3 regions of the Saccharothrix espanaensis DSM 44229 genome follow, and region 2 is predicted to be linked to each of the others. Evidence: riboswitches for the same ligand, from Rfam matches in the RefSeq annotation. Region 2 holds a riboswitch; each other region holds the start of a gene.

What was found. Region 2 has a riboswitch for glycine ahead of gcvT (glycine cleavage system aminomethyltransferase GcvT). Riboswitches for the same ligand answer to the same signal wherever they lie in the genome.
Region 1: it holds a riboswitch for glycine, as region 2 does, so the genes downstream of both, gcvP (aminomethyl-transferring glycine dehydrogenase) here and gcvT (glycine cleavage system aminomethyltransferase GcvT) in region 2, are expected to answer to the same signal.
Region 3: it holds a riboswitch for glycine, as region 2 does, so the genes downstream of both, gcvH (glycine cleavage system protein GcvH) here and gcvT (glycine cleavage system aminomethyltransferase GcvT) in region 2, are expected to answer to the same signal.

What each region holds. Positions count from the first base shown of each region.
Region 1 is NC_019673.1:7,211,131-7,218,864, forward strand. Features, by position in the region: tRNA gene BN6_RS31165 (tRNA-Leu) at 1-17, shown strand, start outside; tRNA gene BN6_RS31170 (tRNA-Leu) at 19-91, shown strand; tRNA gene BN6_RS31175 (tRNA-Gln) at 107-180, shown strand; tRNA gene BN6_RS31180 (tRNA-Cys) at 300-373, shown strand; gene BN6_RS31185 (hypothetical protein) at 463-1,263, shown strand; gene BN6_RS31190 (hypothetical protein) at 1,368-1,943, shown strand; gene gcvP (aminomethyl-transferring glycine dehydrogenase) at 2,171-5,059, opposite strand; glycine riboswitch at 5,214-5,304, opposite strand; gene BN6_RS31200 (MerR family transcriptional regulator) at 5,368-5,931, opposite strand; gene BN6_RS31205 (bifunctional nuclease family protein) at 6,642-7,115, opposite strand; gene ftsR (transcriptional regulator FtsR) at 7,259-7,734, opposite strand, start outside.
Region 2 is NC_019673.1:7,524,785-7,532,518, reverse strand. Features, by position in the region: gene BN6_RS32755 (GNAT family N-acetyltransferase) at 1-250, opposite strand, end outside; gene BN6_RS32750 (acyl-CoA dehydrogenase family protein) at 357-1,505, shown strand; gene BN6_RS32745 (CaiB/BaiF CoA transferase family protein) at 1,505-2,635, shown strand; gene BN6_RS47525 (hypothetical protein) at 3,122-3,283, shown strand; gene BN6_RS32740 (hypothetical protein) at 3,475-3,963, shown strand; gene BN6_RS32735 (putative secreted protein) at 4,085-4,465, shown strand; gene BN6_RS32730 (DUF3817 domain-containing protein) at 4,486-4,788, shown strand; glycine riboswitch at 5,170-5,257, shown strand; glycine riboswitch at 5,258-5,352, shown strand; gene gcvT (glycine cleavage system aminomethyltransferase GcvT) at 5,458-6,558, shown strand; gene glyA (serine hydroxymethyltransferase) at 6,569-7,734, shown strand, end outside.
Region 3 is NC_019673.1:8,310,864-8,318,597, forward strand. Features, by position in the region: gene BN6_RS36330 (L-serine ammonia-lyase) at 1-1,019, opposite strand, end outside; gene gcvH (glycine cleavage system protein GcvH) at 1,025-1,405, opposite strand; glycine riboswitch at 1,522-1,613, opposite strand; gene ald (alanine dehydrogenase) at 1,832-2,938, shown strand; gene BN6_RS45145 (hypothetical protein) at 3,299-3,481, shown strand; gene BN6_RS36350 (hypothetical protein) at 3,484-3,873, shown strand; gene BN6_RS36355 (ABC transporter ATP-binding protein) at 3,921-5,183, shown strand; gene BN6_RS36360 (ABC-2 transporter permease) at 5,183-6,058, shown strand; gene BN6_RS36365 (ABC transporter ATP-binding protein) at 6,153-7,734, shown strand, end outside.

The DNA of each region.
Region 1 (7,734 bases), 310 kb from region 2:
GACTCCCCGAAGCCGCACGCCCCCATAGCCCAACGGTAGAGGCAACGCGCTCAGAACGCGTCCAGTCCAGGTTCGAATCCCGGTGGGGGCACGCCCGACAGCACGATGCCCGTTGGTCCAGCACGGCACGGACGCCGCGCTCTGAACGCGGAGACCGAGGTTCGAATCCTCGACGGGCAGCACCCGACCGCCGAGGCGGTCACTCGCGCGTGGCCCGGTGGCTGGCTGGAGCTCATATCTCCGGTGCGCCTGGTTCGACCCCAGGACGCGCGACCAGGCACGGCACCCGCCATGCCCCGGGCCCACGTCACGACGGTCGTGAGGCGGCCTGCAAAGCCGTCGATCCCGGGTTCGACTCCCGGGTGGGCCTCCACCGTGAACGGCCCGGACCGCTCTGCCCGCTACCCCACGATCACCCGATCGAGACGTCGATTCGACGTCTCTGAAGGGTAATGTGGAGCTATGACCACCCCAGCCCCCTGGCCGATCGTGAGCCGCGACAAGCTGGTCCGCGCCTACCACCATGGGAGCGAGGCCGGCGGCGAGGCACCGTTCCGCACGCTGCGCAGGCAGAAGTGCGTGACGGCGGGCGTCGCCGTGCCGCAGCGCAGGGGTGGCCGCTTGGGGGGCCAAGTCCGGTTCTTCAGCAGGCTCAACGTCATGGCGGCGTCCTTGGTCCGGAGGGGTCTGCTCGACGAAGCGCGGATGGTCGCGACCCGCGCCCTCGAACTGGAGGACAGCGAGCCGTTCCGGGCACTGCGGGACCTGCTCGCCTCGCGGCCCACCGAGGAGGTCCGGGCGATCATCGCCGGCCGGCGGCCGGCGGCCGAGAGCCAGGCGGTGATCGTCGAGGCGGCGATCGCCACCGGCCGGGCCGAAGAGCTGCTGAAGCCGTCCTTCGCGGAGAAGGAACTCGCACGGATGCTCGCCGGCCACGTCACCTCGGTCTCCGACCACGTCGTGCTGATCAGCGACCCGTCCGGCATCGACACCGTCGTACCCCGGTGGCTCGCGGACGGCGCGCTGCGAGCCGAGGTCGGCGATCCGGTGATCGTCCGGACGGTGCAGTTGTCGGGCGACCAGGCCATGGTCGAGGTGACACCGGGCATCGACCTGGAACCGGTGCCGTACTCACCGTTCGACCGCGCCGACCACCGCACCGCCGCGATCACCCCGGCGGACCTCGACCGGATCGCGGGCCCGGCACCCACCCTGCACATCCCTGTGCCCGTGGTGATCGGGGGGCAGAGTGTCGGCGACTGACCCGCACTGGGCGCGTGTCCTGGGTGCCGGTGGTGATCGGGATGTGGATTGTCCGTGATCGAGCCATGTCGGGTGCACGCCCCCGGTGCGGTGGTGATCGGCGGATGACGGATGTCGAGTGGCGGCTCCGGGTTGCCGGAGCAGCGGATGCGGACCTGGTGGCGGCGTTCCGGTGCGCGTCGGACGATCGGACCTGGCAGGTCCAGGTCGAGCGGTTCGTAAGGTCGAACCTGCTCGACTGGGCGTCGGATCCCCGGGCGGCCTCGGACGACCCTCGTGCGCTGCTGCTCCTGGTCGCCGATGAACTCGTCGGCGTCGCCGCCCACGAGAAGGCCGTGCTCACCGCCGCCGGCGGCTGCCGGGTCAGTGCGACGAAGCTCCAAGTCGCCGCGTTGGCAGAACCCTGGCAGGGCAAGTGCTTCGCCGCCGGGGACCGGGCGAGCGACGTGCTGATGTCCGCGGTGCTGACGGACGTCCGGCACCGCCGACCGCCCCGGCACAGCCACGTCTTCGCCGTGGTCCACGAAGAGAACCACCGCAGCCTCGCCCTCCTGGCGCGCTACGGCCTGACCGAGGACCTCAGCCGGCCTCACCCGCGCTACCGCCGGGTGATCACCTCAGCGCGACGACCAGAGCGGGACCCAGCCCGGGACCCAGCCCGGGAGGCGCCCCGCCGCTGATCGTGACACCGACGCTCCTCACCAGCCCGGAGGCCACAGGCAGCACGGCAGGTCGGACTCGGCCGGCGGCACGGCAGGCCGGGCTCGATCGGCGGGATCGCCGCAGGTCGGGCTCGATCGACGGGATGGCACCGGTCGGTGGCGACGGCCCGGCAAGCACCTCGGCCACGAAACAGCGCGCGCCGGCAGGCGGGAGGCCTGCCGGCGCGCGCCGGGTAGTACGGCCGTCAGCCGCCGTAAGCGGAGACCGGGGGGCAGGAGCAGACCAGGTTTCGGTCGCCCTTCGCGCCGTCGATGCGGCGGACCGGGGGCCAGATCTTCGGGGCCGCGGTGCCCGCCGGGAAGACCGCCACCTCGCGGCTGTACGGGTGGTTCCACGCGCCGGTCACCGACGCCGCCGTGTGCGGTGCGTTGCGCAGCGGGTTGTCGTCGGCCGGCCACTCGCCCGAGCCGACCCGGTCGATCTCGGCCTTGATCGCGATCATCGCGTCGATGAACCGGTCGATCTCGGCCAGGTCCTCGGACTCGGTCGGCTCCACCATCAGCGTTCCCGCCACCGGGAACGACATGGTCGGCGCGTGCAGGCCGTAGTCGGCCAGCCGCTTGGCCACGTCGTCCACGGTCACGCCGGTCGCCTTGGTGATCGACCGCAGGTCCAGGATGCACTCGTGGGCCACGAAACCGCCCTCGCCGGTGTAGAGCACCGGGAAGTGCTCGTCCAGCCGCCGCGCCACGTAGTTGGCCGCCGCGACCGCCGTCAGCGTCGCCCGGCGCAGGCCGTCGCCGCCCATCATCCGCACGTACGCCCACGAGATCGGCAGGATCGACGCCGAACCCCACGGCGCGGCGCTGATCGGGCCGACCCCGGTCGCCGGGCCCGCGGCCGGCTGCAACGGGTGGTTGGGCAGGAACGGCGCGAGGTGCGAGCGCACGCCGATCGGGCCGACGCCGGGGCCGCCGCCGCCGTGCGGGATGCAGAACGTCTTGTGCAGGTTCAGGTGCGACACGTCCGAGCCGAACTTGCCGTACTGGGCCAGGCCGATCAGCGCGTTGAGGTTCGCGCCGTCGACGTACACCTGGCCGCCGGCCTCGTGCACCAGGCCGCACACCTCGCGCACGGTGTCCTCGTACACGCCGTGCGTGGACGGGTAGGTGATCATGATCGCGGCCAGGTCGTCGCGGTGCGCGTCGACCGTCTCGCGCAGGTGGCCCAGGTCGACGTTGCCCTTGTCGTCGCACTTCACCACGACCACGCGCATGCCGGCCATCACGGCGGACGCGGCGTTGGTGCCGTGCGCGGAGGACGGGATCAGGCACACGTCGCGGTGCGCGTCGCCGTTGGCCCGGTGGTAGGCGCGGATCGCCAGCAGGCCCGCGAACTCGCCCTGGCTGCCCGCGTTGGGCTGCAACGACACCGCGTCGTAGCCGGTGACCTCGGCCAGCCACGCCTCCAGGTCCTTGACCACGGACAGCAGGCCGTCGGCGTCGGCGGCCGGCGCGAACGGGTGCAGCTCGGCGAACTCGGGCCAGGTGATGGCCTCCATCTCGGCCGTGGCGTTGAGCTTCATGGTGCACGAGCCGAGCGGGATCATGCTGCGGTCCAGCGCGACGTCCTTGTCCGACAGCGACCGCAGGTAGCGCAGCAGCGCGGTCTCCGAGCGGTGCGCGTGGAACACCGGGTGGGTCAGGTAGTCGCTGGTGCGGCGCAGGTCGGCGGGGATGCCGTCGGCGGTGTCGGCGTCCAGGGCGTCGACGTCGGACACGGTCACGCCGAACGCCTGCCACACGGCGACCAGGTCTTCACGGGTCGTCGTCTCGTCGCAGGCGATCGACACCGTGTCGGCGTCCACCTGCCACAGGTTCACGCCCAGCTCGCGGGCGGCGGCGACGATCGCGGCGGCCCGACCCTCCACACGCGCCTGCACGGTGTCGAAGAACTCGCCGTGCACGACCTCGATCGCGCCTTCGCACAGGCCGGCGGCCAGCACGGTCGCCATCCGGTGCGCGCGGGTCGCGATCCCGCGCAGGCCCTCCGGGCCGTGGTAGACCGCGTACATGGACGCGATCACGGCGAGCAGCACCTGCGCGGTGCAGATGTTGCTGGTCGCCTTCTCGCGGCGGATGTGCTGCTCACGGGTCTGCAGCGCGAGCCGGTAGGCGCGGTTGCCGTCGGCGTCGACCGACACGCCGACCAGCCGGCCGGGGAGCTGGCGCTCCAGGCCGGCGCGGACGGCCATGAACCCGGCGTGCGGGCCGCCGAAGCCCATCGGCACGCCGAAGCGCTGGGTGGTGCCGACCACGACGTCCGCGCCGATCTCGCCGGGCGGGCGCAGCAGGGTCAGCGCGAGCAGGTCGGCGGCCACCACGGCCTGCGCGCCGGCCGCGTGGATCTCGGCGATCAGCGCCTCCTGGTCGCGCACGACGCCGGACGCGCCGGGGTAGGACAGCAGCACGCCGAAGTAGTCGCCGCCCAGGCCCAGGCCCTCCAGGCCCTGCGACAGGTCGGCGGTGACGATCTCGATGCCCAGCGGCTCGGCCCGGGTCTCGATGACGGCCAGCGTCTGCGGCAGCGTGTCCTCGTCCACCACGAACTTGGCGGACTTGCTCTTGCCGGCGCGGCGGACCAGGGTCATCGCCTCGGCGGCGGCGGTGGACTCGTCCAGCATCGAGGAGTTGGCCAGCGCCAGGCCGGTCAGGTCGGCCACGACGGTCTGGAAGTTCAGCAGCGCCTCCAGCCGGCCCTGCGAGATCTCCGGCTGGTAGGGCGTGTAGGCGGTGTACCAGGCCGGGCTCTCCAGCACGTTGCGGCGGATCACCGGCGGGGTGGTGGTGCCGTAGTAGCCCAGGCCGATCATCTGCTTGAGCGGCCGGTTGCGGGCGGCCAGGGCGCGCAGTTCGGCCAGTGCCTCGGTCTCGGTGGCGGGCGCGGGCAGGTCCAGCACCAGCTCGCGCTCCCGGATCGACTCGGGCACCGCGCGCTGCGCGAGTTCCTCCAGCGAGCCGACGCCGATCACGTCGAGCATGCGGGCCAGCTCGGCCGGCCGCGGGCCGACGTGCCGGTCGGCGAAGGGGGTGCCGTGCTCGAGAGCGGCGAGGGGGATGCGGTCCTGCGTCATAGCTGCGCCTCCGGGGCTACGGGCACACTTCTGCCGTTGCCCTCCCCCTCTGTCTTCTGCCCGTCCGGGCGCCTGAGAGCTTCACCCGGCCCGTCAGCGGGCCGGGCTTGCACCGTCGGCGGGGTCGGCGAACCGACCCGCTTTCCAGAGGCGTCTCACCCGCGCGGTCCTTGCGCCTGAGAGGTTCCGGGGAGGATTTGCTCCTTCGGCGCCGAGACGTGCTCGGACTCTCCCGCGCGGGATAAAGCGACTACCCGCGAATGGTACCCGGACCAGGGCCGGAGCCCGTAACGGACGCGACGTGGATCTCAGCCGGTCGCCCGGGTCCGCCGGCGGCGGGACAGCTCGTCGTTCGGGGCCTGCTCGATCTCCAGCCCGTCCGCCCGCTCGGCGGGGAACTCGTGGATCGTGCCGCTGATCTCCCGCATCGCCCCGCTGACCGCGATCCCGAACACGCCCTGGCCGCCTTGGAGCAGGTCCACGACCTCTTCCGGCGAGGTGCACTCGTAGACCGTCGTGCCGTCGCTGAACAGCGTGATCCGCGCCAGGTCCTGCACGCCGCGGCGGCGCAGGTGGTCGACCGCGACCCGGATGTTCTGCAACGAAACCCCGGTGTCCAGCAGCCGCTTGACCACCTTGAGCACCAGGATGTCCTTGAACGAGTACAGCCGCTGGCTGCCCGAGCCCTGGGCACTCCTTATGGTCGGGTTGACCAGTCCGGTGCGGGCCCAGTAGTCGAGCTGCCGGTAGGTGATGCCCGCGATCTGGCACGCGGCCGGGCCGCGGTAGCCCACGAGTTCATCCGGGAGCGAGGAGTCCGGGAACAGCTCACCCTGTTCGCCGAATCCGGCCCGGATGGCTTCCTCGACCACGCCTGCCTCCCCTCGGTCCGGCCACGACAGCCGGCGACCAACGTGAAGCCGCCGCGGTGCCGAATCACACCGTGGCAATTCACCTGAGTTCGACGGTAAGACCGGCTAGGGGGCAGGTCAACGCGACGCGCTGAGCGTGTCGCAGCTCAACCTCAAGTTGAGGTTGAGAGAGTCGCCTGTCGTAAGCCATTCGGGTGACGTTTAGTGATCGTTTAGCCGATCACCGCTGACGTTGGGTAATCCGGAGGTGTGACACCGGGGGGTGGCACGCGGGGTTGATCCACAACTCACCGCACACACCCACGAGGGGCCGACCCGACTCGCGGCCGGGCCACCGGCCCCTCGTGGCCCACCCCGGCACACGAACCGACGAAGACCCACTCACAGCCCGCCACCGAACGCTCGGCGTGCGCTGCGCGGACCCGTCCCGCGACCTGACGGCAACCCCTCCGGGACACCCCGGCACCGGTCCGACACCAGCCTGACGCCGATTTGGAGTCGCGGACGACCCGCGCCCGGCGGCGCGTACGACGACGCCGGCCACCGCCCGTCCCGGACGGCTCCGGGCGCGATCGGGAGGTCCGCAGACGCGGTCGGGCGACGACCGGACGGCCTGGAGAGCGCGAAAGCCCGGAGCGGTCGCTCCGGGCCGGGGCGTCCGACCTCGCGGTCGGGCACTGGGCGTGCGGCCGCCCTCGGGCGGCGTGGGCTCAGGTGTCCGCGCCGCGGAAGTCCTCCGGCGAAACCGAGTCGAGGAACTCGCGGAACTTCTCGACCTCGTCCTCCTGCTCGTCCGGGATGATCAGGCCGGCCTCGGCCAGCACCGACTCCTCGGCGTGGATCGGCACGCCGATCCGCAGCGCCAGCGCCACCGAGTCGCTCGGCCGCGCGGACACCCGGACGTCACCGTCGAACACCAGTTCCGCGAAGTACGTGCCCTCCTGCAGGTCGGTGATCCGGACCTGTTCGAGGTTGCGGCCCAGTGCCCCGATGACGTCCTTGAGCAGGTCGTGGGTCAGCGGGCGGGCGGGGCGCACGCCCTGTTGTTCCAGGGCGATGGCGGTGGCCTCCACCGAGCCGATCCAGATCGGCAGGTAGCGCTCACCCTCGGTTTCGCGCAGCAGCAGGATCGGCTGGTTGGCGGGCAGTTCCACCCGCACGCCGACGACGCGCATCTCGCTCATCGGGTATCGCCTCCCTCAGCGCGCTGAAATTCTGGCGTCCCCGCTATGCAACGAGGATCCCCCACCTACTCTTTCGACGCTACCCGCCAAGCGGGCCTTGTGCGCAACCACCCGGTATCCCGGATCACTATTCGGACACGGGTTCACCTGGGGGAAACGCGACCACCTGCGACGTCGCGCAGCCCGGACTTCACCAGGAGTGTGTGCAGCGTTACCGAAAGCGCCGCCAACTCGCGGACGACTTCGTCGGCACGCCCGCGAGCGCGCGGGTCGCGGTGCCGGTAGAGGGGGGCCACGATCTGCTCGACCAGGCCGACCTCGCGGTCGGCCGCCGCCCGGAACGCCTGCAGGTGGCGCGGTTCCAGGCCGAACTCGGTCATCGCGCGCACGGTGGTGGCGACCTGCGCGGCTTCCTGGTCGTAGAACCCGGCCGGGCCGGGCCGGACCAGGCCCTGCTGCTCCAGCTCCGCCAGCAGCGCCCCGTCCAGCCCGGAGCGGGCGAGCAGGTCCTCCCGGGTCATCCGGTGCGGGGACCCGCCGGCGAGCTGCTCGGCGGCGGGCGTGCCGTCGACCGCGCGCAGCACCCGTCCCGAGGTGCCCGCGTCGGCCGCGTCCAGGT
Region 2 (7,734 bases):
TGGAGTACAGGTACAGCACGTCGTCGTGGACCTCATGGGGCACTGTCCCCACCAGTCCGACCGGCTGGGGCGCCTCCGCGATGACTTTCACGCCCCACCGCGGGTGCAGGATCTCGCGCCAGCGGGCCTCCCCGTACCCCTGCTCGACGGTCAGCGTCGAGCCGAACGCGCCGGGGTCGCTGGCCAGTGCGCTGAGCCTCATGTCACGCCAAGTCGCCCAGTCCCGCGGGGACAGCCTTCGGAGGTTCATGTCCGCAGTGTCGCGCACGCACCTGACAATTGCGCTCACGATCTGCCGGCAGTTGTGGGTGTGGCGGTCATGGCGGGCGACCGCCGCCGGTGGGACCGTCGTCGGTATGCCAACGCGCCGTTCCCCCTGGATGACCGACGACCTGGACCAGCTGCGCCGGCTCGCCCGGACGTTCTTCGCGAAGGAGTCGGTCCCGAACCACGAGCGCTGGGCCGCGCAGAAGCAGGTGGACCGGGAGTTCTGGAACAAGGCCGGCGAGCTGGGCCTGATGTGCCTGTCCGTGCCGGAGGAGTACGGCGGGGGCGGCGGCACGTTCGCGCACGAGGCGGTGCTGCTGGAGGAGCAGGCCCGCGCCGGCGACAGCGCGTGGGGCAACAGCGTGCACAGCGGGATCGTGGCGCACTACGTCCTGGCCTACGGCACCGAGGAGCAGAAGCTGCGCTGGCTGCCCAGGCTCGCCACCGGCGAGCTGGTGGGCGCGATCGCGATGTCCGAGCCCGGCGGCGGCTCCGACCTGCAGAACATCAAGACCCGCGCGGTCCGCACCGGCGACGAGTACGTGATCAACGGCTCCAAGACCTTCATCACCAACGGCGCGCAGGCCGAGCTGGTGATCGTGGTCGCCAAGACCGACCCGTCCCAGGGCGCGACCGGCATCTCCCTGCTGGTCGTGGAGACGCCGCTGGCCCCGGGCTTCCGGCGCGGCCGGGTGCTGGACAAGATCGGGCTCAAGGGCCAGGACACCGCCGAGCTGTTCTTCGACGACGTCCGGGTGCCCGCGACCAACCTGCTCGGCTCGGCCGAGGGGCAGGGCTTCATCCAGCTCATGCGGCAGCTCCCGCAGGAGCGGCTGATCATCGCGGTGGCGTCGATCGCGGGCATCGAGGCCGCGGTGGACCTGACCGTGGACTACGTCAAGGACCGCACCGCGTTCGGCCGGGAGCTCATCAAGTTCCAGAACACCCGGTTCACCCTCGCCGAGTGCGCCACCGAGGCCCGCGTGACCAGGGCCTTCGTGGACGAGTGCATCGGCGAGCACCTGCTGGGCCGGTTGGACGTGCCCACCGCGGCGATGGCCAAGTGGTGGTCCACCGAGCGGCTGTGCCGGGTGGTGGACGAGTGCGTCCAGCTCTTCGGCGGCTACGGCTACATGACCGAGTACCCCATCGCGCGCGCGTGGGCGGACGCGCGCGTGCAGAAGATCTACGGCGGGACGAACGAGATCATGAAGGAAATCATCGCGAGGTCGCTCTAGTGGCCGGGCCGCTGGCGGGGCTGCGGGTGGTCGAGCTCGCGGGCCTCGCGCCCGCGCCGTTCGGCTGCATGGTGCTCGCCGACCTGGGCGCGTCGGTGGTCCGGGTGGACCGGGTGTCCGGCGGCCCGGCCGTGCCCGGCGACGTGCTGGGGCGCGGCCGGCGCTCGATCGGCGTGGACACCCGGCGGCCGGCGGGCGCGGAGGTGGTGCTCAAGCTGGTGGAGCGGGCCGACGTGCTGGTGGAGGGCTTCCGGCCGGGGGTGACCGAGCGGCTGGGCCTGGGGCCGGCGCACTGCCTGGCCCGCAACCGGCGGCTGGTCTACGGCCGGCTGACCGGCTGGGGCCAGGACGGCCCGCTGGCCGACCGGGCCGGGCACGACCTGAACTACATCGCGCTGGCCGGCGCGCTGGAGCCGATCGGGCGGGCGGGCGCGCCGCCCACCGTGCCGCTCAACGTCGTGGGCGACTTCGGCGGCGGCGGCCTGCTGCTCGCGCTGGGCGTGCTCGCGGCCCTCTACGAGCGCGAGCGGTCCGGGCGCGGGCAGGTGGTGGACGCGGCGATGGTGGACGGCGCGGCGCTGCTGACGACGTTCCTGCACGGCATGAAGGCCGCCGGGGCGTGGTCCGGCGAGCGCGGCACGAACCTGCTCGACGGCGGTGCGCCGTTCTACGACGTTTATGCCACATCGGATGGAAAGTACGTCAGCATCGGGGCCCTGGAGGACAAGTTCTACGCGGAACTGCTGGTCGTGCTGGGTTTGGCCGACGCCGAGGTGCCGAATCGGCACGATCCCGCGCAGTGGCCCGCGCTGCGCGAGCGGATCGCGGCGGTCGTGGCCACTCGGAAGAGGGATGAATGGGCGGCGCGGGCGGCCGGGACGGACGCCTGCCTGGTCCCGGTGCTGAGCCCGGAGGAAGCCCCGGCCGCGCCGCACAACACCGCACGTGGCACGTTTGTCGAGGTGGGCGGCCTGCCGCAGCCCGCTCCCGCGCCCCGGTTCGACCGGACGCCGGCGGGGACACCGTCCGTGCCGCCCGCAGTCGGGCAGCACACGATCGAGGTGTTGGCGGAGCTGGGACTGCCCGAGGCGGAGATCGCCGAACTGCGGCGCGCGGGTGTTGTCGGATGACCGGTAACCGACCGGGAGTGGCCCGGGAGTGGCCCGGGAGTGGCCCGGGAGTGGACCGGGAGTCGGCTGGAAGTCGACCGGAAGGCGATCCGAAAAAGGGCGCGAAAATACGCGAACAGTGCCCGAAAGAATGAGGTGCGGCCCGTACCGGCCGATGACTGACCGTGTGTGGGTCAGCGCATGTGGGTGATCAGCGCGATCTGCGGCGGAGAGCTGACGATGTGGCGAACCTCGGTGTCCGTGCCAGGGGGGAGTGGGGCGAGTGGCCCGTACCTAGGTCATCGGCCCGGGTTCGGAGGCCCTTGATCGTCCGTTCGGGTGACTGGCGGGACGGTCCGAGCGTTGCTCGCTGGTGGATCCAGCGCCCGGTCGTGGGATCAGGGCGGGTTCTCCCGTCATCGTCCGGGTGAATGGGGGACCATGGTCGTGACGCGGTGGGCACGACGCCTGCCGGCCGGGCACCTGTGAACGGACGGAGAGGGTCTCGTGAACGTCAAGAAGGTGGTGACGCTGGCGGCCGTCGCGCTGCTGCTGTTCCTCCTGATCACCCAGCCCGATCAGTCCGCCGACGCGGTCAAGACGGGCGTCGGCTGGCTGCGCCAGGGGGCCGAGTCGATCATCACGTTCGTCCGCAGCCTGTTCAACTAGTCCACGTCGCGGGGCGCGGGTGGTCCGGTCACCTCCCGTGACGAACGGGCTCGGACGTTGCACCGTCTGGGTGGAATGAGGGCTATAACGCCCTGGTAACAGGGTTTTTGACAAACCAGGGTCTAGCGGTTGTCGGTACCCGCTAATACGGTGCGCTGCATTGGCTGATCTTCGACCGACGAGGAGGCAGAATGGTCGAGGACTCCGGAGTCGACGAGCTGCTGCGGCAGTGGGCGGCTGAGCGCTCGGACGACGCCGAGTTGCAGGAGGTGAACCGGATCAAGGACGCGTGGCTCGCAGAGGCCCCGCCGTCCGCACCGGGGATCCCCGTGCAACGGGCGAACGGCGGGTCGCGCGGACTGGTACGGGTCGAATCCGCTGACCCGGCCTACGTGGCGGCGATGCGGAAGAGGGCACCCGAGGTGCCCGAGGTGTTGCTCGCGGCGGCCGCCAGCTACTGGCAGCTGGTGGGCGACCTGTCCGAGGCGGAGCGGTGGTGGGACGCGGGCATCAGCCCGTTGGACCAGCGCGCGCTCGACTACCGGGCGGCCGGGCTCACGCCCGCCGACCTGGGACGGCGCCTCGGCCCGATGACGGTGCTCCAGCACCTGCGTCGGGGCAGTGCGGCGGCCTGGTGCGTGGCCAGGTTGCAGCGGCAGCGCCGGGACGGCGTTGCGTGAACCAGCGCCGCGTTGTGAGGGCGCGGCGTCGAGTGGTAGCACCGCACCAACCGGGAGGGCGGGCTCCTGTGCGAGGAGCCCCTTCCGTCGAGATGTGAACTCCGCGAAGTAGTGTGGGAGGGTGCCCGGCACCCTCCTGACACCCAAGCGACTCGCCATCGCGGCGGTCTGCCTGGTGTCGTTGATCGTGTGCTGCGGCCTCGCCTACTGGCAGTGGGAGCGGTTCTCCGAGGCCGGTGGCACGTTCCAGAACCTCGGGTACGTCTTCCAGTGGCCGCTGTTCGGCCTGTTCCCCTTGTTCATGGTGTGGCGGCTGCGCAAGCTCGCAGCGCAGCGCCGGGCCGAGGACGCCGGCGGCGGGACCCGGGAGCCGGTGGCACCGGCCGCGCGGCCGGTGGTTACCGTGGAACCCGTCAGAACACCCGCGCACCACGACGAGGACGACGAGCTGGCGGCCTACAACCGCTACCTCCGGGAGCTCAACGCGCGGGACCAGCGGTGAGCGAAGGCGGTCGGTAGGCGATGAGCGGTGCGTTGAGCCGGTTCCGGTTCATGGCTTACGTGGTCGGTGTCGGCCTGCTCCTGCTCGTGGTCGCGATGTTCGTCAAGTACATCGGCGACAACGCCGGGATGATGGCCGTCGTCGGGCCGGTCCACGGCTTCCTGTACGCGATCTACCTGGTCTTCACGGTCGACCTGGCGCTCAAGGCGCGCTGGTCGCTCAAGGGCTCCGCGCTGGTGCTGCTCGCGGGCACCATCCCGTTCGTGTCGTTCTACGCCGAGCGCAAGGTGGTCGAGAGCGTCAAGGCGGAACGTGCCCTGTGACCGCTCGCCCCACGCCCGCGCCTGAGGTCGCCGTGGGCGCGCGGGGCGCGGGCGAGGCGCTTCCCGCCGTGCGACGCGAACCCGAGCCTCCTGCGCGCGTCGTAGGCCCCTGGCACGCTGCTCTGGCATCCGTCGCCGCGCGGCCTGCGATCCGCGAGTCGCCGCTCTCGTGGGCCGCTGTGGGTGCGTCGTCCGTGGTCAGCGCGGCCACCGATGCGCGGCCTGCGCTCGTCGGATCTCCCGGCGTGTGGCCCGCAGGGGTGCGGTCGCCCGTCGGTCCTGATCGTCGGCGGTCTGGTGGCGGGTTCTGTGACCGGGTCCTGGTTGACCGTGCCTACCAGGCACAACTAGCGTCTGGCGGTACCAACTGAACACGGCCGTCGATGTCGAGCGGGAGAGTCCCCGGAAGGGGCGCCGAAGGAGCAACTCCTCCCCGGAATCTCTCAGGCACAGCTACCGCCCGACGCAGGCAACTCTGGAAAGCAGGCGCAGCGCGCCTCGCCCACGGTGCAAGCCGCGCCCAGCGCGCGGTGAAGCTCTCAGGCTCATGACAGAGGGGGAGGCTCACTCGACGAGGAGTCTCCGATGGACCGTGTCATCCTTCACCAACGGCGGCCGACCGACCAGGTCGGTGCCATCGCCGTGCCCGCCACCAGGGAGGACCACCCCGTGGAAACCCGCCGGACGCCGCTGCACGCCGAGCACGAGGCGCTGGGCGCCCAGTTCACCGACTTCGCGGGCTGGAAGATGCCGCTGCGCTACGACAGCGAGCTCGCCGAGCACCACGCCGTGCGCACGTCGGCGGGCCTGTTCGACCTGACGCACATGGGCGAGATCGTGCTGTCCGGCCCGGAGGCCGGCCGCGCCCTGGACCACGCGCTGGTCGGCAACGCGTCCGCGATCGCGGTCGGCCGCGCCCGCTACACCATGATCACCCAGCCGGACGGCGGCGTGATCGACGACCTGATCGTCTACCGCACCGGCGAGCAGGAGTACCTGGTCGTCGCGAACGCGTCGAACGCCGCCGTGGTGTTCGACGCGCTCGTGGAGCGCGCGGACGGCTTCGACACCTCCGTGGTCGACAAGTCGGTCGACTACGCCCTGCTGGCGGTGCAGGGTCCGGCGTCCACGGCGATCGTCGCGGGCCTGACCACGACCGACCTGGCGACGGTCAAGTACTACGCCTCCTACCCGACCGAGGTCGCCGGCCGCCCCGCGCTGCTGGCCCGCACCGGCTACACCGGCGAGGACGGCTTCGAGCTGTTCCTGGACCCCTCGGACGCGCCGGCCGTGTGGCAGGCGCTGCTGGAGGCGGGCCGCGAGCACGACCTCAAGCCCGCCGGCCTCGGCTGCCGCGACACGCTGCGCCTGGAGGCCGGGATGCCGCTCTACGGCAACGAGCTGTCCGCCGAGCGCACCCCGTACCACGCCAACCTGGGCCGCGTGGTCAAGCTGGACAAGCCGGAGGGCTTCGTCGGGCGCGACGCGCTGGCCGCCGTCGCCGAGAAGGGCGTGGAGGCGAAGCTGGTGGGTCTCAAGACCGCCTCGCGGCGCGCGCCCCGGCACGGCTACCCGGTGCTCGACGCGTCCGGCGCGGTGATCGGCGAGGTCACCAGCGGCGCGCTGTCGCCGACCCTGGGCTACTCGGTGGCGATGGCGTACGTGACGCCGGAGAACGCCGAGCCCGGCACCGAGCTGGCCGTCGACATCCGGGGCAGGCAGGAGCCCGTGGAAGTCGTCGCGCTGCCGTTCTACAAGCGAAACTCGTAAGGGAGACACCATGTCCGAGCACTTCAACACCTCCCTCGCGGAGTTCGACCCGGAGGTCGCCGAGGCCGTCGCCGCGGAGCTCGGCCGGCAGCAGGGCACCCTGGAGATGATCGCGTCGGAGAACTTCACCCCGGTGTCGGTCCTCGAGGCGCAGGGCTCCGTGCTGACCAACAAGTACGCCGAGGGCTACCCCGGCCGGCGCTACTACGGCGGCTGCGAGAACGTCGACGTGATCGAGCGGCTGGCGATCTCGCGGGTCAAGGAGCTCTTCGGCGCGGGCTTCGCCAACGTCCAGCCGCACTCGGGCGCGCAGGCCAACGCGTGCGCGATGTTCGCGCTGCTCCAGCCCGGCGACACGATCCTGGGCCTGGACCTGGCGCACGGCGGCCACCTGACCCACGGGATGCGGATCAACTTCTCCGGCAAGCTCTACAACGTGGTGCCCTACCACGTGGCGGAGTCCGACGGCCGGGTCGACATGGCCGAGGTCGAGCGGCTGGCCGCCGAGCACCGGCCGAAGCTGATCGTGGCCGGCTGGTCGGCCTACCCGCGGCAGCTGGACTTCGCGGAGTTCCGCCGGATCGCCGACTCGGTGGACGCCTACCTGATGGTCGACATGGCGCACTTCGCCGGCCTGGTGGCGGCCGGGCTGCACCCGAGCCCGGTGCCGCACGCGCACGTCACCACCACGACCACGCACAAGACGCTGGGCGGCCCGCGCGGCGGCGTGATCCTGACCAACGAGGCCGACCTCGCCAAGAAGATCAACTCGGCGGTGTTCCCCGGCCAGCAGGGCGGGCCGCTGGAGCACGTGATCGCGGGCAAGGCGGTGGCGTTCAAGCACGCCGCGTCGCCCGAGTTCGCCGACCGCCAGCGCCGAACGGTCGAGGGCGCGAAGATCCTGGCCGACCGGCTCTCCCAGCCCGACGCGGCGGCGGTCGGCGTGAAGGTGCTGACCGGCGGCACCGACGTGCACCTGGTGCTGGTCGACCTGGTGGCGTCCGAACTGGACGGCAAGCAGGCCGAGGACCGGCTGCACGAGGTCGGGATCACGGTCAACCGCAACGCGGTGCCCAACGACCCGCGCCCGCCGATGGTCACCTCGGGCCTGCGGATCGGCACGCCGGCGCTGGCCACCCGCGGTTTCGGCGCGGCGGACTTCGCCGAGGTCGCCGA
Region 3 (7,734 bases), 790 kb from region 2:
TGGCAGCCGACCTCGGCACCCGAGATCGACGCGTTCTCCTTGAACAGCACGCCCACCGCGCCCGCCGTCAGCAGGAACCGGACCACGCCGTCGTCGGACGCACCCGGCACGAACCGCGCGTAGTAGTGCAGCACCGCGGGCACGATGCCCGCCGCGCCGTTCGTCGGCGCGGTCACCACCCGGCCGCCGGCGGCGTTCTCCTCGTTGACCGCCAAGGCGAACAGCGTCACCCAGTCCATCACCCGCAGCGGGTCCGTGGCGTAGTGCTCGGCGGCGAGCCGTTGGCGCATCTCGGCCGCGCGCCGGCGCACCTTCAGCCCCCCGGGCAGGACACCGGTCTCGGTGCAGCCGCGTTCCACGCACTCCTGCATCACGCCCCAGATGTGCAGCAGGCCGTGCCGCACGTCCTCCTCGGAGCGCCACGCCGTCTCGTTGGCGAGCATCACCTCGCTGATCGACAGCCCGGTCTCCCGGGTCCGCGCCAGCAGCTCGTCGCCGCTGAGGAACGGGTGCTCCAGCGGGGTCGCGTCGGGTTTGATCCGGTCGGTCCCGCTGGCCGTCTCGTCCACCACGAAACCGCCGCCGACCGAGTAGTACACCGCCTCGTCGAGCACCTCGCCGCCGGCGTAGGCGGTGAAGCTCATCCCGTTGGGGTGCAACGGGAGGGACTTGCGGCGGTGCATGATCAGGTCGGTGTCCTCGGTGAACGGGATCTCGCGCACCCCGCCGAGCAGCAACCGCCTGGTGGCCCGGATCTCCTGCACCCGCACGTCGGCCGCGGCCGGGTCGACGTCCTCCGGCTTGTGCCCCTCCAGGCCCAGCAGCACGGCCTTGGGGCTGCCGTGCCCGTGGCCGGTCGCGCCCAGCGAACCGAACAGCTGGACGTGCACGCGGTCCACCGAGGTCGTCCGGTGGCCGAGGCGCGCCGCGAACATCGTCGCGGCGCGCATCGGGCCGACGGTGTGCGAGCTCGACGGCCCGATGCCGACGGAGAACAGGTCGAAGACGCTGATCGCCACGGCGCTCAGTCCCCGGTCAGTTCCGCGTACTTCGCGGCCGTCAGCAGGCCCGTCGCGTCCTCGACGGCGACCTTGAACAGCCAGCCCTCGCCGTACGGGTCGTTGTTGATCAGCGACGGGTCGTCGGCCGCCGCCGCGTTGACCTCCACGACCTCGCCGCTGACCGGCGCGTACAGGTCGCTCACCGACTTGGTCGACTCCAGCTCGCCGCACACGTCGCCGGACTTCACGCGTTCGCCCACGGTGGGTAGCTGGACGAACACGATGTCGCCCAGGGACTCCGCCGCGTAAGAGGTGATCCCGATCGCCACGGGGTCCTGGGTACCCGGAGCCCAGTCGACCCACTCGTGTTCGGGCGTGTACAGCAGGTTGTCCGGAAAAGTCACGTCAGCTCCTCGGTCCACGCGGCCAGTTCCCCCCTCTGTCCTGGGACCTGAGAGCTTCGCCGCAGCGCTGCGGCTTGCACCGTGGGTGCGCGCGTGAGCACGCTTTCCAGAGTCGCCTCGCCCGAGCGGTTCTCGTTGCCTGAGAGTGTGCGGGGTACTTGCTCCTTCGGCGCTCCAGACGCGCTGGAGGCTCTCCCGCTCGGGTTCCGGTGCCTGCGGCACCGCGGCCGATGTTCAGTTGGTCGGACGCGAGCACGCTAAGTCGTCGGTGACACGGGTGTCAACGCGCGTCCAGAGAGTTCAGGAGCCCTTCGCCGTTGTCCGGCCGGCACAACGCGGCGGGTGCGCGTTCGTGCCAACGGCACGATGACAGCCGGATGGCCGTACCGGAGCTTTGGCACTAACAACGGCCCGAAGGAGCCCTCCGTGCGGATTTCAGTTCCCCGCGAGATCAAGAACCACGAGTACCGCGTCGCACTGACCCCGGCAGGTGCCCACGAGCTGACGCTGCGCGGCCACGACGTGTTCGTGGAGGCCGGCGCGGGTCTCGGCTCGGCCATCACCGACGAGGAGTACCTGGCCGCCGGCGCCAAGGTCGTGGCCACCGCCGGCGAGGTGTGGGCCGAGGGCGACCTGGTGCTCAAGGTGAAGGAGCCGATCGCGCAGGAGTACCCGCTGCTGCGCAAGGGCCAGACCCTGTTCACCTACCTGCACCTGGCGGCCGACCAGCCGCTGACGCAGGCGCTGCTGGACTCGGGCACCACCGCGATCGCGTACGAGACCGTGCAGACCGCCAACGGCGCGCTGCCGCTGCTGGCCCCGATGTCCGAGGTCGCGGGCCGGCTCGCGCCCCAGGTCGGCGCGTTCTCGCTGATGAAGCCGTCCGGCGGCCGGGGCGTGCTGCCCGGCGGCGTGCCCGGCGTGCACCCGGCGCGGGTCGTGGTGATCGGCGGCGGCGTGGCGGGCCTGAACGCGGCCACCATCGCCGTGGGCCTGGGCGCGGACGTCGAGATCCTGGACACCAACGTCGACCGGCTGCGCCACATCGACGCCCTGTACCAGGGCCGGCTGCGCACCGTCACGTCCAACCGCTACTCGGTCGAGCAGGCCGTGCGCGAGGCCGACCTGGTCATCGGCGCGGTGCTGGTGCCGGGCGCGAAGGCCCCGAAGCTGGTCTCCAACGAGCTGGTGTCGCAGATGAAGCCGGGCTCGGTGCTCGTCGACATCGCCATCGACCAGGGCGGCTGCTTCGCCGACTCGCGGCCGACCACCCACGCCGACCCGACCTACCAGGTGCACGAGTCGGTGCTCTACTGCGTCGCGAACATGCCCGGTGCCGTGCCGCGCACGTCCACGTACGCGCTGACCAACGTGACGCTGCCTTACGCGGTCGCCTTGGCCGACAAGGGCTGGCAGGCGGCGCTGCGCGCGGACAAGGCGCTGGCGCTGGGCCTGAACGTGCACGACGGCCTGCTGACGAACCAGCCGGTCGCGGAGGCGCACGGCCTCACCCACACTCCGCTCGAAGTCTGAGCACCCGCGAAGAAGGGGCGTCCACCACGAGGGGTGGGCGCCCCTTCTCGCACGTCCGGGCATGAAAAGGCGGCCCGCTCAACCAGCCTGGGGGTCACTGGGAGCGGGCCGCGTCACCAATGCTAGCGGGGAACGGGCGGCCCTGCCCAGCCGCCCCGCCCATCTGACGCACAGATCTTCACCCGGTGGAGCACAGCCCGTGTCCGCCCTCGAGCAAACGAGTGAATTCACCGCGTAACAGGTAAGTCACGACGCCCGGTCGGCCGATGGACAGAGCGAGGCGCCCGCGCGGTGACGCGGCGGGCACGCCCCTCCGCGGTGGGCCCACCGCGCCGCCGCCGACCTCCGATCGGAGCGCACATGGCTGAACCACAGGGCTGGATCGATTGTCACGACCCGTTCGGGCGGGACCGCTCGATGACCGTGCTGGTCGAGGACGACCGGGTGCTGCTGGTCGCCCCACCCGGCGAGTCGGCTGTGATGTCAGTCACACAGACCCGCAGGTTGCACCGCCTGCTGGACCAAGCCGCCGACAGGATGTGACGGTGGACGAGACACTGCGCGCCGCCGTCCTGCGCCGGCTGTCCCAGCTCGAAGAGGTCGCCGAGCGGGGTGCCGCCGAGGCCCTGGTGCCGCTGGCCCGCGCGGAGATCAACCGGCTGGCGGACGGCTGGCGGCTGCTGCTCACCGTGCACCAGCCCCATTCCGACGGCCGCTGCCGCGCCTGCCCCGGCGTGCTGCGGCACAAGAAGTGGCCGTGCCAGGTGTGGACCATGGCCCACCAGCACCTGATCGGCGAGGGGCTGCCGCACCGCGAGCGGCGGCGCCCGCTGCGCGGCCCGTTCGGTCGGATGCGCGACGCCGAGACCTCGACCGAGGCGACCACCGAGATCCCCGCGGTCGTGTCGAAACCGCGACACGCCCTTCCGGACTGACCTCCCTAGGGCAGGATGACCTCCCGAGAAACATTCGGGAGGGACGCGTGCACGACGGCAGTGGCCGCATCGTGGTGCAGAACTTGACCAAGCAGTTCGGTCCGGTCGCAGCGGTGCAGAATCTCAGCTTCACGGTGGAACCCGGGTCGGTGACCGGCTTCCTGGGTCCCAACGGGGCGGGCAAGACGACGACGCTGCGCATGTTGCTCGGCCTGGTGACGCCGACGGCGGGCATCGGCCTGATCAACGGCAGGCCGTTCCACCAGCTCGGCAACCCGGCCCGGGTGGTCGGCGCGGTGCTGGAGGCGCAGGGCTTCCACCCCAAGCGCACGGCGCGCAACCACCTGCGGGTGTACGCGGCGGCGATCGGCGTGCCGGACTCGCGGGCCGACCAGGTGTTGCAGCTGGTCGGGCTGGGCGCGGCGGGCGACCGCAACGCGGGCGGGTTCTCGCTGGGCATGAAGCAGCGGCTGGCGCTGGCCACCGCGCTGCTCGGCGACCCCCAGGTCCTGGTGCTCGACGAGCCGTCCAACGGTCTGGACCCCGAGGGCATCGCCTGGCTGCGGACGTTCCTGCAGTCCTACGCGCGCAGCGGCCGCACGGTGCTGATCTCCAGCCACCTGCTGGCCGAGGTCGAGCAGACGGTGGACCAGGTGGTGATCGTCTCGCGCGGCCAGACGATGTACTTCGGGCCGCTGGCGAGCCTGCGCGAGCAGCAGCAGTCCCGCGTGCTGGTGCAGCCGTCGGACACCGCCGCGCTGGTCGCGGCGTTGCAGGCGGAGGGCGTCACGGCGATCGAGCAGCTGCCGGACGGGCGGATCGCGATCGCGGGCGTGCCGGCCAAGCAGGTCGCGGACCTGGCGTTGACGGCGGGCGTGTCGATCTACGGCATCCAGGAGGAGAAGGCCGACCTCGAACGGCTGTTCTTCCAGCTCACCAGCGGCCAGTACGCGGCGTCGGGGCCGAACCAGTACGCCCAGCAGCCCCCGCAGGGCAGCGGCTACTACGCGCCGCCGCCGGGCTACCAGCAGCAGCCGTACCAGCACGGCTACCAGCAGCCGCCGAGCGGTCCGCAGGCCGTCCAGCCCGGTTACCAGCAGGGCTACCAGCAGCCGCCGGGCTACCAGCAGGGCTACCAGCCGCAGCCGGGTTACCAGGACCCGGCGTCGGGCTACCAGCCGCAACCCGGCGCCCAGGACGTGCCCCCGGCGCAGCAACCACCGCCGGCGCAGCAACCACCGGGTCCCCAGGACCCGCCGTCCGGGTACCAGCCCGGCCAGGGTCAGAGCGGTCTCGGGGGCGGTGCGTGATGCTGGGGAACCTGATCAAGGCGGAGTTCCGCAAGACCACCACCACCGGCCTGTGGTGGGGGCTGATGATCCCGACGGTGCTGATCGCCCTGGGCTGGGCGCTGGGCACCGGGTACGTCGGCAAGTCCATCATGGACGCGGTCAACGGCCGCGACTTCGAGCAGCTCACCGAACTGCTGGGCATCGACCCGGCGCAGTGGCAGGTGTCGCTGTTCGGGATGGCCCGCAGCATCAACATCGCGACCATCTTCCCGATGATCTTCGGCGGCCTGGCGATCTCCAACGAGATCAACCGCAAGACGATCACCACGACCTTCCTGACCGCGCCGAACCGGGTGTCCGCGCTGAGCGCCAAGCTCGTCGTGTACCTGCTCTGGGGCGCGATCTACGGCCTGGCGATCGTGGCCTCGGTGTCCATCGGCATCGCGTTCACCTCGGACGCGAGCTCGCTGCCGGACGCGGCGGGCTGGCTGGCCATGGCCGCGGTGGGCGTGCTGGCGTCGGTGCTGATGACGATGTTCGGCGTCGGTGTCGGCGCGCTGGTGACCAGCCCGGTCGGCACGACCGTCGTGCTGGTGCTCTACATGCTGATCCTGGAGAACGGGATCCAGCTGGTGATCGGCACCCAGGGCATCCCGGAGCTGATCGGCTTCCTGCCCAACGGCTCGGTCAACGGCATCACCGGCTCGGTGGCGTCGTCGCTGTTCCTGTCCACGGCCGGCGTGGTGCCCGACGACCTGGAGCAGGCGCTGCGGGCGGTCTCCGGCGCGCTGGGCGCGTTCGACTGGTGGCTGAGCGCGTTGATCTTCGCGGTGTGGACGGGGCTGTTCTTCCTCGGCGGCTGGGCCGTCACCCAGCGCAAGGACATCACCTGATCAAGTGAACCTGCTGGGCTGAGGACCGTCTCCTGAGATCAGGGGGCGGTCCTCTCAGGTTCCGGGCCCGAGCCTGTCGGTGCCCCGACCTACTGTGGATCCCGTGACACACCCCCGAGGCTGGATCCGCCGACTCGCCACCGCGTGCTGGGAGCACCGCGCCCTGGTGGTGTGGTCGGTGCTGGCCGCCGTCGTGGGCGTGGGCCTGCAGGCGGTGGCCCCGCTGCTGCTCAAGGCCGCCGTGGACGACGCGGTGGCCGGCCGCACCGACCGGCTGGCGTGGCTGGCCGCCGTGCTGGTCGGCCTGGAGGTGCTCACCTTCGGGACGGCGTTCGTCCGGCGGTTCCTGGGCGGGCGGCTGGCCGTCGACGTGCAGCACGACCTGCGCCAGGCGGTGTTCCACGCGGTCCAGCGGCTGGACGGCCCCCGGCAGGACGCGTTGCGCACCGGCCAGGTGGTGTCCCGCTCGATCACCGACCTGCAACTGGTCAACAGCCTGCTGTCGATGACCCCGCTGGCCTTCGGCACGGTGGTGTTCGCGCTGGCCGCCCTGGTGGCGATGTTCTGGTTGTCCCCCCTGCTGACGGTGATCGCGCTGGTCGTGGTGCCGGCCGTGGCGGTGGTCGCGGCGCGCACCCGGCTGACGCTGTTCCCGGCGACCTGGTCGGCGCAGCAGCGGGCGGCCGACGTGGCGCAGCACGTCGAGGAGACGGTGACCGGCGTCCGGGTGGTGAAGGGCTTCGGCCAGGAGGCGCGCGAGGTCGCCCGGCTGGAGTCGCGGGCCCGGGTGCTGTTCGCCGAGCGGATGCGGGCCGCCCGGCTGACCGCCCGGCCGACCGCGACGCTGACCGCGCTGCCGTACGTGGGGCAGGTGGCGGTGCTGGCGCTGGGCGGCTGGCTGGCGCTGCGCGGGGAGGTGTCGCTGGGCACGTTCCTGGCGTTCGCGACCTACGTGGCCAACCTGGTCGGGCCTACCAGGCTGCTGTCCAGCCTGGTGGTGACGGCGCAGATGGCCCGCGCCGGCGTGGAGCGGGTGTACGAGCTGGTCGACTCGCAGCCGGACGTGGTGGAGGGTTCGGCGGACGTGCCGGCCGGTCCGGTGGCCGTCGAGCTGGACCAGGTGCGCTTCGGCTACACCCGCAGCGAGCCGGTGCTCTCGGCGGTGTCGCTGAAGGTCGCGCCGGGCGAGACGCTGGCGGTCGTGGGCACCGCCGGGTCCGGCAAGTCGACGGTGTCGCTGCTGCTGCCCCGGTTCTACGACGTGCACGAGGGCGCGATCCGGGTCGGCGGGGTCGACGTGCGGGAGCTGCGGCTGGAGTCGCTGCGGCGGGCCGTCGGGGTGGTGTTCGAGGAGGCGTTCCTGTTCTCGGACACGATCCGGGCGAACATCGCCTACGGCCTGCCCGACGCGTCCGACGAGCAGGTCGAGGCCGCGGCGCGGGCCGCCGAGGCGCACGGGTTCATCACCGACCTGCCCGAGGGGTACGGCACGGTGGTCGGCGAGCGCGGCCTGACGCTGTCCGGCGGCCAGCGGCAGCGGGTGGCACTGGCCCGCGCGCTGCTGTCGGACCCGCGGGTGCTGGTCCTCGACGACGCGACCTCCGCCGTCGACCCGACGACCGAGGCGGCCATCCACCGCACGCTCGCCGAGGTGACGGCCGGCCGCACGACGATCC